Linked DNA regions of Martelella mediterranea DSM 17316. The protein of the gene in region 1 interacts with the protein of each later gene in a pairwise test. Links are inferred from orthologs where the notes say so. Each region holds a gene or a part of one and is shown on either strand. Other genes may lie near its edges. The genes, in order: hflC and ftsH.

Evidence for each region.
Region 2: the proteins of hflC (region 1) and ftsH interact in binary tests that used the Escherichia coli proteins (3 or more experiments, as listed by UniProt). The link is inferred for Martelella mediterranea DSM 17316 from one-to-one orthologs.

What each region holds. Positions count from the first base shown.
Region 1 is NZ_CP020330.1:2,925,498-2,928,816, reverse strand. The notes cover bases 245-3,244. They hold hflC (protease modulator HflC), read right to left. Parts: upstream 2,219-3,244; coding sequence 1,271-2,218; downstream 245-1,270. Other genes in these bases: hflK (FtsH protease activity modulator HflK), read right to left, coding at 2,218-3,244; Mame_RS13655 (DUF2065 domain-containing protein), read right to left, coding at 1,076-1,261; Mame_RS13660 (Do family serine endopeptidase), read right to left, coding at 245-982. In the rest of the region: more of Mame_RS13660, read right to left, coding at 1-244; more of hflK, read right to left, coding at 3,245-3,319.
Region 2 is NZ_CP020330.1:2,609,144-2,612,368, forward strand. Bases 139-3,044 are described here. They hold ftsH (ATP-dependent zinc metalloprotease FtsH), read left to right. Parts: upstream 139-574; coding sequence 575-2,515; downstream 2,516-3,044. Other genes in these bases: tilS (tRNA lysidine(34) synthetase TilS), read left to right, coding at 139-469; glmM (phosphoglucosamine mutase), read left to right, coding at 2,738-3,044. Also shown: more of tilS, read left to right, coding at 1-138; more of glmM, read left to right, coding at 3,045-3,225. UniProt on the Escherichia coli protein: Acts as a processive, ATP-dependent zinc metallopeptidase for both cytoplasmic and membrane proteins. Plays a role in the quality control of integral membrane proteins.

The DNA.
Region 1 (3,319 bases):
AACTGAGGATGATATCGCCTTCCTCAAGCGGGCCGCCGGCACTCGGTCCATCCTCGATGATCGAGCCGACCGCGACGCCCGATGGATCGTCCGAACCCAGCGAAGCCGCAAGGTCATCGCTGACCTCCAGCACGCGAATGCCGATCCAGCCGCGCCGCGTCTGACCGAACTCGACGAGCTGATCGACGATATTCTCCGCCAGTTCGCTTGGGACGGCAAAACCGATGCCGATCGAGCCGCCCGAGGGCGAAAGGATCGCGGTATTGATGCCGATCACCTCGCCATCCATGTTGAACAGCGGGCCGCCGGAATTGCCCTTGTTGATCGCCGCGTCGGTCTGGATGAAATTGTCATAGGGCCCGTCGAGCTCGCGCCCGCGCGCCGAGACGATGCCGAGCGTCACCGAGCCGCCGAGACCGAAGGGGTTGCCGATCGCCACCACCCATTCGCCAATTCGCACGGTGCGCGAATCGCCGAACTTCACCGCCGGCAGCGGCGCATCGGGCTCCACCTTGAGAACCGCGAGATCGGTCTTGTCATCGACGCCGAGCAGCGTCGCGTCCAGCGTCTCGCCATCGGCAAGCGTCACGGAAATCGTGTCGGCATTCTCGATCACGTGGTTGTTCGTGACGATGATGCCGTCCGGATCGATGATGAAGCCGGAACCGAGCGACGACACCGGCCGGCTGCCGGGCCCGCCTTCGCCGTCGAAAAAGTCCTCGAAGAATTCCTCGAACGGCTGGCCTTCGGGCACCTTGGGCACCGGACGATCGCCGGCGTCGCCATCGCCTTCCTGCGAGATCGAGATATTGACCACGGAGGGCAGCAGCCTTTCGGCCATGTCGGCGATCGAGACGTCGGAGAGGGTTTCCGCCTCCGCCCGGCCGGCCGGACCCGCAAGCGGCGTCGAAGCGGCCAGAGCGACAGCAAGCCCGAGACCGGCAAGGCGGCGGACAAAGAGGGAATCGACTGTCTTCGACATGAAGCCTCCGTCATTGATGATCAGATCATAGGGCATTTCCGGCGAAGATCGAGACCGGACCCTCCGAAAATGATGGGCCCGCCTCCCACGGCCTCACCCGTGCACCAGGAACACCAGCAGCACGCCAAGCGCGACGGCGACAACGCCTGCCAGCCTCAATGCGCCTTCCGAGAAAGTCGGCAGCAGTCTTGCCATGGAGACAAGAAACGAAGGGGCCAGTGCATAGACCAGCCCCTCGATGATCAGAAAGAATGCGAATCCGATCAGGATATCCTGCATCAGCATGGATCAGTTGCTCCCGGCGGGAGCTTCCGTCGTATCCTCTTCCACGTCCGGCGCGAATGGCGCGGGCGCATCGTCGCTGCCGCTGGAGCCGAAATACTCGAAGAACTCCGAATTCGGCGACAGCACCATCGTCGCATTGTCGTTGATGACGTCCTTGTAGGCGTTCATCGAACGATAGAAGGCGAAGAAGGCAGGATCGCGGCCATAGGCATCGCCAAGGATGCGGTTGCGTTGGCCATCGCCCTCACCGCGCAGGATTTCGGCTTCCTTTTCCGCCTGCGAGGTGATCTCGACGACCTGGCGATCGGCCACGGCCCGCCGGGTTTCGGCCTGTTCGCGGCCGTTTGCCCGGATCGCCTCGGCTTCCGCAAGACGCTCCGACTTCATCCGCGAATAGGTATCTTCCGAGACCTCGGGGGTCAGGTCGGTGCGCAGAACGCGGACGTCGACGATCTTGATGCCGAGCTTCTCGGCGTCGTTGCGCAGCAGTTCCTGGACTTCCTCCATCATCGAAGCGCGTTCGAAGGAAAGCGCCGCCTGGAAGCCGCGCAGGCCATAGACCCGGCGCAGGGCCGAATCGAGCAGCGACCGCAACTGCCCTTCGGCCTCCGTCCGGTCGCCCGAAACGGCCTCGCGGAAGCGTTCGGGATCGTTGATGTTGTACACCGCGAAAGCGTCGACGATGTAGAACTTGCCGTCGGCGACCTGGATACGCAGATCGCTGAGGTCAAAGCGGAGATCCTGCTTCGAGACATACTGAACGCGGTCGGCATCGATGAAGGAGAAGGGAAGCTTGAAATAGATTCCCGGCTCCGACTCCACGCGCTGGATCTCACCGAAACGGATGACGATCGCCTGCTGGCGCGGATTGACCACGAAGAACGAGCCGTAAAGCACCACGAGAATGACGCCAATGGCGGCAAGGGTAGCGAGAAGACGATTGGATGACATTACTGGCTCGCTCCCTGCGTCAGGTTCTGCGTCGAGGATGATGCGGGAAGCGTCCGCTGCGTCCGCTGGGCCGCATCACGGTCGATCTGATCGAGCGGCAGATAGGGAACGACCCCCTGCCCTTCATCATCGACGATGACGTTCTTGGACTGCGACAACGCGTCCTGCATGGTCTCGAGATAGAGGCGCTTGCGTGTCACGTCAGGTGCGGTGCGATAGGAATCATAGATCGAGATGAAGCGCTCGGCCTCACCCTCTGCTTCCTTGACGACGCGGTCCTTGTAGGCCGCCGCCGCCTCGCGGACCACGGCCGCGTTACCGCGGGCAGCGCCCAGTTCCTTGTTGGCATACTGGTTGGCTTCCTGCTGGAAGCGGTCCGCATCCTGTCCGGCGCGCTGCACCTCGTCGAAGGCATCGGCCACCTGTTGCGGCGGCGACGCATCCTGGAAGGACACCGCGTTGACGGTGATGCCGGCGCCGTATTCGTTCATCGTTTCCTGAATGATCGACTTCACGTTGACGGCGATCGCCTCACGCTGCTCGCGGTAGACGTCGTTGGCGGGCCTGCGGCCGACAACTTCGCGCATGGCGCTTTCCGATACCTGATTGAGCGTCTCGATGGGCGATTCGACATCAAACAGGAAGCTCTTGGGGTCGGTCACGTTGTAGATCACCGAGAAGCTGAGATCGACGATGTTCTGATCGCCGGTCAACATGATGCCCTCGGGGTCTCCGCGGCCGCCGCCAAGGCTCATGCGACGTTCGGTGATGTCGACCTTTTCGACGGTCTCGAACGGCCAGAACATGAAGTGCAGACCCGGTTGGGCGACGTCCGTCTTGGGCTTGCCGAAGCGCAGTTCCACGCCGCGCTGGTCGGGCTGGATGGTGTAGACCGACTGCATGATCCAGAACACCGCCAACACCAGAACGATGATCGCGATCAGGCCGGCGCTGAAACCGCCGGGGAACATGCCCTTGAACTGATCCTGGCCCTTGCGGAAGAAATCCTCGATATCAGGCGGGCCGCCGTTTCCGTTGCCGCCATTGCCGCCGCCGGAGGGGCGCTTCGGCCCCTGGCCCCAGGGCCCCTGATTATCGCCG
Region 2 (3,225 bases), 320 kb from region 1 along the record:
CGGGCCCGGAAAAACGGCGCTTGCCGATATTCTGGCGATGGCCGAAGCGCCGCATGGCGCGCGCATGACGGCCGGGCGTTGCCTGTTCGAGCGCAATCGGACGCGGCTTTTCATGCTGCGCGAACGGCGTGGCCTTGAGAGCATTGAGGTTCTACCGGGGACGACGCGGATTTGGGATGGTCGGTGGCGGATTGAAAACCGCTCCGGAGCGACCGTTGAGATTGACCCCGCTGGCCTTGACGGCGAACCTGTCGAGGCCTTCGCCGCGCTTCCCTCCCGCCTGTCGAAGCTGGCACGCTTGACCATGCCTTGCGCAGGGCAGGGCGCATTGCCGGGCGAGGTCGGGATCAGCCGCATTCTCTCGCCATACCAGCGCTATCTGCCCGGTTTTGATCTGGCGCTGGCCAACCGGCTGGCGGAGGCATTCGGCCTTTCGCGTTTTCCCGCGCCCGGCTATTTCGGCGGTTAATATTAAACTTGGGATGCGCTTGTCTTGGCAAGACATGGCGGCGACCCTATGTTAGGCCTAACTCAGCGGCACCACCGTGCCGGTTATAGGATTTCGGGGATTTTGATGAACCCAAACTTACGCAATATTGCGCTGTGGGCCATAATCGCGTTGCTGCTGGTCGCGCTGTTCAGCATGTTCCAGTCGACGCCGTCGCATAACGGCGCGACGCAGGTGGCTTATTCGCAATTCGTCAGCGATGTCGATTCCGGCAAGGTCAAGGATGTGACCATTACCGGCAACACCATTACCGGCACCTATTCCGGCGGTGGCGGCAAGACATTCCATACCTATGCCCCGGTCATCGACGATTCCCTTCTCACCAAGCTGGAAAGCGCCAACGTACAGGTCGATGCCAAGCCCGTGAACGACGGTTCCGGCGGTATCCTGAGTTATGTCGGCACGCTTCTGCCAATGCTTCTGATCCTCGGCGTCTGGTTGTTCTTCATGCGCCAGATGCAGGGCGGCTCGCGCGGGGCGATGGGCTTCGGCAAGTCCAAGGCCAAACTTCTGACCGAGGCCAATGGCCGAGTCACCTTTGACGATGTCGCCGGCGTGGACGAAGCCAAGCAGGATCTCGAGGAAATCGTCGAATTCCTGCGCGATCCTCAGAAATTCCAGCGCCTTGGCGGACGCATTCCGCGCGGTGTGCTGCTGGTCGGCCCGCCCGGTACCGGTAAGACGCTGCTGGCCCGGTCGGTTGCCGGTGAGGCCAATGTGCCGTTCTTCACGATCTCCGGTTCCGACTTCGTCGAAATGTTCGTCGGTGTCGGCGCATCCCGTGTGCGAGACATGTTCGAGCAGGCCAAGAAGAACGCGCCCTGCATCATCTTCATCGACGAAATCGATGCGGTCGGCCGTCATCGCGGCGCCGGTCTCGGCGGCGGCAATGACGAGCGCGAGCAGACGCTGAACCAGTTGCTGGTCGAGATGGACGGCTTCGAGGCCAATGAGGGTGTTATCCTGATCGCCGCCACCAACCGTCCCGACGTTCTCGACCCCGCGCTTCTGCGTCCCGGCCGTTTCGACCGTCAGGTCGTGGTACCGAACCCGGATATCGTCGGTCGCGAGCGCATCCTGAAGGTTCATGCCCGCAATACGCCGCTTGCCCCGAATGTCGACCTGAAGGTCGTTGCCCGCGGCACGCCCGGCTTTTCCGGTGCCGACCTGATGAACCTCGTCAACGAGGCGGCGCTGATGGCGGCAAGGCGCAACAAGCGTCTGGTGACCATGGCCGAATTCGAGGACGCCAAGGACAAGATCATGATGGGCGCCGAGCGGCGTTCCACCGCGATGACCGAGGCCGAGAAGAAGCTGACGGCCTATCACGAGGCCGGCCACGCGATCGTGGCAATGAAGGTGCCGGTGGCCGACCCCGTACACAAGGCGACCATCATTCCCCGTGGCCGCGCGCTCGGCATGGTGATGCAGCTTCCCGAGGGCGACCGCTACTCGATGAGCTACAAGTGGATGATCTCGCGCCTCGCCATCATGATGGGCGGTCGTGTTGCCGAGGAACTGACCTTCGGCAAGGACAACATCACCTCCGGTGCATCCTCCGATATCGAGCAGGCGACCAAGCTTGCACGGGCTATGGTGACGCAGTGGGGGTTCTCCGACGAGCTCGGACATGTCTCCTATGGTGAGAACCAGCAGGAGGTCTTCCTGGGGCATTCGGTCTCGCAGTCGAAGAACGTCTCCGAGACCACGGCGCAGAAGATCGACAGCGAAATCCGCCGCCTGATCGACGAGGCTTACACCGAGGCCACCCGCATATTGAAGGAAAACCACGACGGCTTCGTTGCGCTGGCCGAAGGCCTGCTCGAATATGAGACGCTGTCGGGCGACGAGATCAAGGCGATCCTGAAGGGCGAGAAGCCCGCCCGCGATCTCGGCGACGACACGCCGCCCTCACGCGGTTCCGCGGTGCCCTCGATGGGGCCGAAGAAGGACGCGCCCGCGCCGGCAGACGGCAAGGGCGACGGGTTCGAACCGCAGACCAATTGACCATTCAACCGCCGGCCCCAAAGCCGGCGGTTTTTTTGTTGGCGTTTGGAAGGGCGTCCCGGACGGCGTTTGCGGGCTACTGGTCAATCGCGCCACGGTAACGCCATGTTAGCGGTGTTGACGTTATTTTAAGTGCCCTGAGGGCGATAATCTGCGAAGACACTCTCGTTTGTATTTTAGCTTTGGAGCGACGCGGCGCGCGCGGCGCTGAAGAGGATTGCCATGACACGTAAATATTTCGGCACCGACGGTATTCGCGGACAGTCCAATGTTTTTCCAATGACGCCGGATCTGGCGATGCGCGTGGGCATCGCCGTCGGCACGATCTTCCGGCGCGGCGATCACACCCACCGCGTGGTGATCGGCAAGGATACGCGGCTTTCCGGCTATATGCTGGAAAATGCGCTGGTGGCGGGCTTCACCGCGGCCGGCCTCGATGTCTATCTGCTCGGCCCGATCCCGACGCCGGCCGTCGCCATGCTGACGCGCTCACTGCGCGCCGATGTCGGCGTGATGATCTCGGCCTCGCACAACCCCTTTGCCGATAACGGCATCAAGCTGTTCGGGCCCGACGGCTACAAGATGTCCGACGAGATCGAGGCGCGGATCGAAGCGCTGATCGACCGCGACAATTTCCATGCCCAGCTTGCCCGCTCGCACGAGATCGGCCGCGCGAGCCGCGTCGACGGCGACATCTATCGCTATATCGA